3 regions of the Kitasatospora sp. NPDC088742 genome follow, and region 3 is predicted to be linked to each of the others. Evidence: predicted binding sites of a transcription regulator. Region 3 holds the regulator's gene; each other region holds the start of a gene.
What was found. Region 3 encodes HrcA, which represses chaperone genes, less so after heat shock. Its sites were predicted from a motif close to TTNGCACTCNGNNNNNCNGAGTGCNAA; they were not measured.

Region 1: a site for HrcA is predicted at 1,723-1,749, ahead of groES (co-chaperone GroES). Genes of this name have one in related genera too.
Region 2: a site for HrcA is predicted at 1,147-1,173, ahead of groL (chaperonin GroEL). Genes of this name have one in related genera too.

The regions. Positions count from the first base shown of each region.
Region 1 covers NZ_JBVJLD010000033.1:50,622-53,825, reverse strand. Annotated here, with positions in the region: gene groL (chaperonin GroEL) at 1-1,176, opposite strand, end outside; gene groES (co-chaperone GroES) at 1,273-1,578, opposite strand; gene ACZ6ZR_RS24505 (class I SAM-dependent methyltransferase) at 1,976-3,163, shown strand; gene ACZ6ZR_RS24500 (polysaccharide deacetylase family protein) at 3,139-3,204, opposite strand, start outside.
Region 2 covers NZ_JBVJLD010000021.1:36,640-39,843, forward strand. Annotated here, with positions in the region: gene ACZ6ZR_RS18250 (ubiquitin-like small modifier protein 1) at 1-275, shown strand, start outside; gene ACZ6ZR_RS18255 (cold-shock protein) at 796-1,002, shown strand; gene groL (chaperonin GroEL) at 1,330-2,952, shown strand; gene ACZ6ZR_RS18265 (Uma2 family endonuclease) at 3,067-3,204, shown strand, end outside.
Region 3 covers NZ_JBVJLD010000025.1:75,700-78,903, forward strand. Annotated here, with positions in the region: gene pspAB (PspA-associated protein PspAB) at 1-49, opposite strand, end outside; gene htpX (zinc metalloprotease HtpX) at 67-981, opposite strand; gene hrcA (heat-inducible transcriptional repressor HrcA) at 1,187-2,218, shown strand; gene dnaJ (molecular chaperone DnaJ) at 2,302-3,204, shown strand, end outside.

The DNA of each region.
Region 1 (3,204 bases), on a different contig from region 3:
GCGCTCCTTGAGCTCGACCTCGGTGGCAGCGCCGACCTTGATCACGCAGACGCCGCCGGCCAGCTTGGCCAGGCGCTCCTGCAGCTTCTCGCGGTCCCAGTCCGAGTCGGTGTTGGCGATCTCGGCCTTGATCTGGGCGACGCGGCCCGCGACGGCGTCGGCGTCGCCGGCCCCGTCGACGACCGTGGTCTCGTCCTTGGTGATGGTGACGCGGCGGGCGGTGCCGAGCACCTCGACGCCGGCCTGGTCGAGCTTGAGGCCGACCTCCTCGGAGATGACGGTGGCACCGGTCAGGGTGGCCAGGTCACCGAGGATCGCCTTGCGGCGGTCGCCGAAGCCGGGAGCCTTCACCGCGACGGCGTTGAAGGTGCCGCGGATCTTGTTGACCACCAGGGTGGAGAGCGCCTCGCCGTCCACGTCCTCGGCGATGATCAGCAGCGGCTTGGAGGCGCCGCCCTGAAGGATCTTCTCCAGCAGCGGGAGCAGCTCCTGGATGGAGGAGATCTTGCCCTGGTTGATCAGGATGTACGGGTCCTCGAGGACCGCCTCCTGACGCTCCGCGTCGGTGACGAAGTACGGCGACAGGTAGCCCTTGTCGAACTGCATGCCCTCGGTGAAGTCCAGCTCCACGCCGAAGGTGTTCGACTCCTCGACGGTGATGACACCGTCCTTGCCGACCTTGTCGATCGCCTCGGCGATCAGGTCGCCGACCTGCTGGTCCTGGGCGGACAGGGACGCGACGGCGGCCACGTCCTCCTTGCCCTCGATCTCGCGGGCGACGGAGAGCAGGTGCGCCGAGACGGCGGCGACGGCCTTGTCGATGCCCTTCTTCAGGGCGGCCGGACCGGCGCCGGCGGCGACGTTCCGGAGACCCTCGTTGACCAGGGCCTGGGCGAGCACGGTGGCGGTGGTGGTGCCGTCACCGGCGACGTCGTTGGTCTTGGTGGCCACCTCCTTGACCAGCTGGGCGCCGAGGTTCTCGTACGGGTCGTCCAGCTCGACCTCACGGGCGATGGTGACACCGTCGTTGGTGATGGTCGGCGCGCCGAACTTCTTGTCGATGACGACGTTGCGGCCCTTGGGGCCGATGGTCACCTTCACCGTGTCGGCCAGCTTGTTGACACCGCGCTCGAGCGAGCGGCGGGCGTCCTCGTCGAACTGCAGGATCTTCGCCATGGTTCCGTTTCCTCTGGGGATCTACTGACTACGGGAGCCAACAACCGCGCCCCGGCCGCCGTCTGACGACGAGTGACCGGGGCGGGCTGGAACGACTTACTTCTCGATGATGGCGAGAACGTCGCGGGCCGAGAGGACGAGGTACTCCTCGCCCTGGTACTTCACCTCGGTGCCGCCGTACTTCGAGTACAGGACGATGTCGCCGACCGCGACATCGAGGGGAAGGCGCTGGCCATCCTCGAAGCGACCCGGGCCGACGGCCAGGACGACGCCCTCCTGGGGCTTCTCCTTGGCGGTGTCCGGGATAACCAGGCCGGAGGCCGTGGTGGTCTCGGCGTCGAGCGGCTGGACCACAATGCGGTCCTCGAGCGGCTTGATGGCAACCTTGCTGCTGGCGGTCACGTCCGAGCTCCCCTTCGGAGATTACGGGGTTGTTCTTCAGGTAGGTGGCGATGTGCACGCGTCCGCCGTCGCGGGGGTCGGACACGAGTCCATCGCGTTAGCACTCACCCGGTGGGGAGTGCCAGGAACGACCATAGGCCGCTGTTAGCACTCAGTCAACCAGAGTGCCAACGCCGCGCGTGGCGCTACGGAGGCCCGAAGGGCCGACCGGGGCGCGGGGAACTGCGCGAATCGGAAGGCCCCGACCCGTCTTCCGGGTACGGACAACCACTTACAAGTGCAGGCCCGCCCCCGGCACACGGGTCATCGCCTCCCGCCCCGCGCAGTTCCCCGCGCCCCCGGGGTGACCACCTTCCCCCAGCGCCGCAGGCGTGCCCACCCCGTCGGACCCGCGAGAATGGCCTCCGTGGAGATCGACGCGTTCAAGGCCCTGTTGACCGATCAGGGCCAGGCCCTGCTGGCCGAGTTGCGGGAGTTCAAGCCCGGCGAGGAGCTGGCGCTGGCCACCCGGCTGCGGAAGGAGCACCCCGCCGAACTGGTGACCGCCGCGTTGGCGCAGGCGCACCTGCGCCAACGCGCCCGCGCGAAGTTCGGCCCCGACGCCGACGCCATGTACTTCACCCCCGACGGAGTCGAACAAGCCACCCGCCGCAGCGTCGCCGAGTGGCGGGCGTCCCGCTTCGCGGCCCTCGGCGTCCGCCGCCTCGCGGACCTCTGCTGCGGGATCGGCGGCGACGCGATCGCGCTCGCCCGGGCCGGGGTGCACGTCCTGGCCGTCGACCGCGACCCGCTGACCTGCGCCGTCGCCACCGCCAACGCCGCCGCCCTGAACCTCACCGATCTCATCGAGGTCCGTGAGGCGGACGTCACCGAGGTCGACGTCACCGGCTACGACGCGGTCTTCACCGACCCGGCGCGCCGGACCGCCCGGGGCCGGGTGTTCGATCCGGAGGCGTACTCGCCGCCGCTCTCCTGGGCGGTCGAGGCCGCCCGCCGCACCCCGTTCGGGGCGCTCAAGGTGGCCCCGGGCATCCCGCACGAGCTGGTGCCGGAGGGCGCCGAGGCGGAGTGGGTGTCGGACCACGGCGAGGTCAAGGAGGCCGTCCTCTGGTTCGGCACCGAGGCAACGGCCCCGCACCGGGCCACCCTGCTCCCCGGCCCGCACACCCTGACGGGCGGTCACCTCCCCGACCCGGCGCCCGGCCCGGTCGGCCGGTACCTCTACGAGCCGGACGGCGCGGTGATCCGGGCCCACCAGGTGGCCGAGGTCGCCGAACAGGTCGAGGGCCGGCTGATCGACCCCAAGATCGCCTACCTCACCTCGGACCGCCTGGTGGCCACCCCGTACGCCCACGCCTACGAGCTCAGCGACGTGCTGCCCTACAACGTGAAGAAGCTCAAGGCCCTGCTGAAGGAGCGTCAGGTCGGCACCGTGGTCATCAAGAAGCGCGGCCTCTCCGTCACCCCCGAGGAGCTCCGCAAGCAGCTCAAGCCCAGCGGCCCGAACGAGGTCACCGTGATCCTGGCCCGGACCGACGACGGCCCGCTCATGATGCTCGGTCAGCCCGCCGGAGCCGCGATGTAGTCCTCCAGCCGGGCCACCGCGAAGCCCTGCTCCTGGATCCG
Region 2 (3,204 bases), on a different contig from region 3:
GCGCCACCGTCCGCATCCCGACCATCCTGCGCACCTACACCGGCGGTGCCGCCGAGGTGACCGCCGAGGGCGCCACCCTGGCCGCCGTGGTGGCCGACCTGGACGCCAACCACCCCGGCATCGCCGCCCGGGTGCTGGACGACGCCGGCAAGCTGCGCCGTTTCGTGAACGTCTACGTGAACGACGACGACGTGCGCTTCGACGAGGGCCTGGAGACCGAGATCAAGGACGGCGCCAACATCTCGATCATTCCGGCCGTGGCCGGGGGCTGCTGAAACGGCAGTGCGCCGACGGGCCGCCACCGCGACCGGAACGAATGATTCCGGTATTCGGTGGCGGCCCGCCGCATGTCGCGGTGAAATTCCGTCAGGTGTCAGGGGGTAGAGTGCGGATTCGGATCGGATGTTTCGAATCCCGCCCGGCGGTACTGCTGAGTCGTGCACGCAGGGGCCGTCCGTCCGTTGAGACGTGGGACGTTCGCGCTGAGACGGTAACTGTCAGGCCAGCGTCAGAAATCTGACGGAGTTCCATCCCGATAGGTCCGCTATGCCCGGAGCGAATTGCCGCTCGTTGAGGCATTCCTCCCGTCACATCCCGTTCGTCACATGGCGAATTCGGCGAAGTTGACCCTGTTGCAGAGGGCGTCTGTCCGGATACATTCAGCGGCGGTCGGCGCGTTCGAGCGTTGACCGCGGCTACGTCCAGGGGGGGTTCCCTCGGGCGTGTGCCGGTACAGACCTGGGTCCGCATCCTGTGGACCCGCGAAGGGCCAGCACAGCACAAGGGGAGTTCGGAATGGCTCAGGGCACCGTCAAGTGGTTCAACGCGGAGAAGGGCTACGGCTTCATCGCGGTCGACGGTGGTGCGGACGTGTTCGTCCACTACAGCGCGATCCAGATGGACGGCTACCGCACCCTCGAGGAGGGCCAGCGGGTCGAGTTCGAGATCTCCCAGGGGCAGAAGGGCCCGCAGGCGGACATGGTCCGTACGCCGGCGGTCTGACCTTCCGCACCTGCGGGGCCTCGGCTCGGTCACGGGCTGGCAGTCTCCAACGCTTCACCGGCAGGCCCGTACGACACCACGTCGTACGGGCCTGCCGTCGTGTCCGGGGGCGACCCCGGCGCGGGCGCGCGTATCACGATTGGGCTTGCACTCGATACCCGAGAGTGCTAATCATTGGCGTTAGCACTCACAGCATGAGAGTGACAACGGACCGGGTCGGTGAGGCCCCCGGGAGCGGTAGGGGACAAGACCCCCGCACACCAGGGCCGTCCGTCGCGGGCGCCCTCCGGTCCGGCGCAGTCGACGTGTCCTGGAGGACCACTTCCGATGGCCAAGATCATCGCTTTTGACGAGGAAGCTCGCCGCGGACTCGAGCGCGGCATGAACCAGCTTGCCGACGCCGTCAAGGTGACGCTGGGCCCCAAGGGCCGCAACGTCGTCCTTGAGAAGAAGTGGGGCGCCCCCACGATCACCAACGACGGTGTCTCCATCGCCAAGGAGATCGAGCTCGAGGACCCGTACGAGAAGATCGGCGCGGAGCTCGTCAAGGAGGTCGCCAAGAAGACCGACGACGTCGCGGGTGACGGCACCACCACCGCCACCGTGCTCGCCCAGGCGCTCGTCCGCGAGGGTCTGCGCAACGTCGCCGCCGGCGCCAACCCGATGGCCCTGAAGCGCGGCATCGAGAAGGCCGTCCAGGCCGTCTCCGACCAGCTGCTGGCGCAGGCCAAGGACGTGGAGACCAAGGAGCAGATCGCCTCCACCGCCTCCATCTCCGCCGCCGACACCCAGATCGGCGAGCTCATCGCCGAGGCGATGGACAAGGTCGGCAAGGAAGGCGTCATCACCGTCGAGGAGAGCAACACCTTCGGTCTGGAGCTCGAGCTCACCGAGGGCATGCGCTTCGACAAGGGCTACATCTCGGCCTACTTCGCCACCGACCTGGAGCGGATGGAGTCCTCCTTCGAGGACCCGTACATCCTGATCGCCAACTCCAAGATCGGCTCGGTCAAGGACCTGCTCCCGCTGCTGGAGAAGGTCATGCAGAGCGGCAAGCCGCTCGTCATCATCGCCGAGGACGTCGAGGGCGAGGCCCTGTCGACCCTGGTCGTGAACAAGATCCGTGGCACCTTCAAGTCCGTCGCCGTCAAGGCCCCGGGCTTCGGTGACCGCCGCAAGGCCATGCTCGGCGACATCGCCATCCTCACCGGTGGCACGGTCATCTCCGAGGAGGTCGGCCTCAAGCTGGAGAACGCCGGTCTCGACCTGCTGGGCACCGCCCGCAAGGTGGTCATCACCAAGGACGAGACCACCATCGTCGACGGTGGCGGCGACAGCGACCAGGTCGCCGGCCGGGTCAACCAGATCCGCGCCGAGATCGAGAACTCCGACTCGGACTACGACCGCGAGAAGCTCCAGGAGCGCCTGGCCAAGCTCGCCGGTGGCGTCGCCGTCATCAAGGCCGGTGCCGCGACCGAGGTCGAGCTCAAGGAGCGCAAGCACCGCATCGAGGACGCCGTCCGCAACGCGAAGGCCGCCGTCGAGGAGGGCATCGTCGCCGGTGGTGGCGTCGCGCTGCTGCAGGCCGCGGTCGCGTTCGACAAGCTGGAGCTGACCGGCGACGAGGCCACCGGTGCCAACATCGTGCGCGTCGCGCTCGAGGCCCCGATCAAGCAGATCGCCACCAACGCCGGCCTCGAGGGTGGCGTCGTCGTGGAGAAGGTCCGCAACCTCGAGTCCGGTTGGGGCCTCAACGCCGCGACCAACGAGTACGTCGACCTGATCGCCGCCGGCATCATCGACCCGGCCAAGGTCACCCGCTCCGCCCTCCAGAACGCCGCCTCCATCGCGGCGCTCTTCCTCACCACCGAGGCCGTCATCGCCGACAAGCCGGAGAAGGCCTCCGCGGCCGCCGGCGGCGGCATGCCGGGCGGTGACATGGACTTCTGATCCTCGGCTTCCTGAGGATCGGTCAGTTCCACGACCACGAGGCGGTCTCCCCACCGGGGGAGGCCGCCTCGCGGCGTTCTCGCCCAGGTCACTCATTCGTGCGACGCCGACCCCATGAGCGGTCTCGACGGTGGTGACGAGGACTACTTCGACGGCGAACAGCGAGAGGGGAGTTCGCCGATGACTGCGACGGTGGCCGAGCAGGGCACGCAGTGGGAGTACCTGCTGCGGACCTGGCGCGAGCTGGACGTC
Region 3 (3,204 bases):
CCGGTCGGACGGGCTTGCTGCGGCCGAAGAGCGAGTCGAGGAATCCCATGGCGCGTGCGGCTCCTCTCAGCGGCCGAGCTCGGCGGAGATCCGCCCGAGCTGGGCGAGCCGCTGCTCCAACGACGGGTGGGTGGACATCAGCTGACTCGCCGTCTCCCGGGCGCTCAGCGCGGGCGCGAAGTAGAAGGCGTTGTACGGCTGGGCCTTGCGCAGGTCCTCGGTCGGGATGGCGGAGATCTGGCCGGTGACCTTGGTCAGGGCGGAGGCCAGCGCGCTGGGCCGGCCGGTGAGTTGGGCGGCCGCGCGGTCAGCGGCCAGTTCGCGGTAGCGGGAGAGCAGCCGGGTGAGCAGGAAGCTGGCCGCGTAGACGACCATGCTGACCAGCGGGATCAGGATCATCGCGAGGGCGGCGTTGTTGTCCTTGCCGCCGCGCCCGTTCAGGAAGCCGCCGTAGAGCGCGACCCGGGTGATCACCCCGGCCAGCACGCCGAGGAAGCCGGCGATGGTCATCACCGCGACGTCCCGGTGGGCGACGTGCGAGAGCTCGTGGGCGAGCACGCCCTCCAGCTCCTCCGGCTCCAGCCGGCGCAGCAGGCCGGTGGTGACGCAGACCACCGCGTTCTGCGGGTTGCGGCCGGTGGCGAAGGCGTTGGGCATGTCGGTGTCGGTGACCGCCACCCGGGGTTTGGGCATGTCGGCCAGCGCGCAGAGCCGGTCGACGGTGCCGTGCAGCTGCGGGTACTCCTCGGGGGTGACCTCGCGGGCCCCCATGGCGCGTTGGGTGATCCGGTCGCTGAACCAGAACTGGGCGACGAAGAGCCCGCCGGAGATCAGCACCACCAGCGGCCAGGCCCCGCGGAGCAGCACGATCAGCACCCCGGTGAAGCCCACGTAGAGCAGCCCGATGACGAACATGGTCACGACCATCCGGCCGGTCAGGCCTCGGTCCGGGGCGAAGCGGGTGTGCGGTCCTGATGACATGTCTGCTCCCTATGTCCCGGTGTGTCCGCTTTCGATGCTGCCACTACCGAACGGCCCCCGGGGTGAGGCCCAACTGACGGAGCAACGAGGATCACCTGAGCGCCCCGTTCCTGCCGTCACCCATGGGCCTTACACTGGCTGGTACTGCCCTGGCACTCTGACCGTCTGAGTGCCAGCAGACCTGGCCGAGAGGGAGGTGGGTGCCATGTACGGCGAGCGGCCGTTGGACGACCGCAAGCTCGCGGTGCTGCGCGCCATCGTCCAGGACTACGTCGGGACGGAGGAGCCGGTCGGCTCCAAGGCCCTGGTCGAGCGGCACAACCTCGGGGTCTCCCCGGCCACCGTGCGCAACGACATGGCGGCCCTGGAGGAGGACGGCTACATCCACCAGCCGCACACCAGCGCCGGCCGGATCCCCACCGACAAGGGGTACCGGCTGTTCGTGGACCGGCTGGCCGAGGTCAAGCCGATGAGCTCTCCGGAGCGCCGGGCCATCCGGCACTTCCTGGACGGCGCGGTGGACCTGGACGACACGGTGGCCCGCACGGTCCGGCTGCTGGCGCAGCTGACCAGGCAGGTCGCGGTGGTCCAGTACCCCTCGCTGAGCCGTTCGACGGTCCGTCACGTCGAGCTGGTGGCACTGGCCCCGGCCAAGGTGATGCTGGTCCTGATCACCAACACCGGCCGGGTCGAGCAGCGGATGGTGGACTGTCCGGGCCCGGTCGGCGAGACGGTCCTGGCGGACCTGCGCTCGCGGCTGAACGCCCAGGCGGTGGGCCGGCCGCTGCCGGAGGTCCCGGGCCTGTTGGAGGACCTCCCGTCCACCTTCGAGCCCGCCGACCGGCCGGCGGTCTCCACCGTCCTGGCCACCCTGTTCGAGACCCTGGCGGAGCAGAACGAGGAGCGGATCATGCTGGCCGGCACGGCCAACCTGACCCGCTTCGGCCACGACTTCCCGCTCACCATCCAGCCGGTGCTGGAGGCGTTGGAGGAGCAGGTCGTCCTGCTCCGCCTCCTGGGTGAGACGGCGGACGCGGGGATGACGGTCCGGATCGGCCACGAGAACGCGTACGAGGGCCTCAATTCCACCTCGGTGGTCTCGGTCGGTTACGGTTCGGGCGATCAGAGTGTGGCGAAGCTGGGCGTGATCGGACCGACCCGGATGGACTACCCGGGCACAATGGGGGCGGTGCGAGCGGTGGCACGGTACGTGGGCCAGATCCTGGCCGAGTCGTAGGCGAGTCGTAGGAACAGCTCGAAGAACAGCACTGTTCAGGACCAGTCGCAGCACTTCTAGAGGCGGAACAAGCGGAGCATTTGGTGGCCACGGACTACTACGCGGTACTCGGCGTCCGACGGGATGCGGGGCAGGACGAGATCAAGAAGGCGTTCCGGCGCCTCGCCCGCGAACTGCACCCGGACGTCAACCCGGACCCCAAGACCCAGGAGCGGTTCAAGGAGATCAACGCCGCTTACGAGGTGTTGTCCGACCCGGCCAAGCGCCAGGTCTACGACCTCGGCGGTGACCCGCTCTCGCCCAACGGCGGCGGGGCCGGCGGCTTCGGCGCCGGGGCGGCGGGCTTCGGCTTCTCCGACATCATGGACGCGTTCTTCGGCGCGGCCTCGGGCCAGCGCGGCCCGCGCTCGCGCACCCGGCGCGGCCAGGACGCGATGATCCGGCTGGAGATCACCCTGGAGGAGGCCGCTTTCGGCACCACCAAGGAACTCCAGGTCGACACCGCCGTCACCTGCACGACCTGCAACGGCGAGGGCGCGGCCCCCGGCACCTCGGCGCAGACCTGTGACATGTGCCGCGGCAAGGGCGAGGTCTCCCAGGTCACCCGGTCCTTCCTGGGCCAGGTCATGACCTCCCGCCCCTGCCCGCAGTGCCAGGGCTTCGGCACCGTCGTCCCGACCCCGTGCCCCGAGTGCGCCGGCGACGGCCGGGTCCGCGCCCGCCGCACCCTGACGGTCAAGATCCCGGCCGGTGTGGACAACGGCACCCGGATCCAGCTGGCCGGTGAGGGCGAGGTCGGCCCCGGCGGCGGCCCCGCCGGTGACCTCTACGTCGAGATCGCCGAGACCGCCCACCCGACCTTCCAGCGCCGTGGGGACGACCTGCACTGCACCGTCACCATCCCGATGACGGCGGCCTCGCTCGGCACCCAGGTGCCGCTGCAGACGCTGGACGGGATGGAGGAGGTCGACATCCGGCCCGGTACC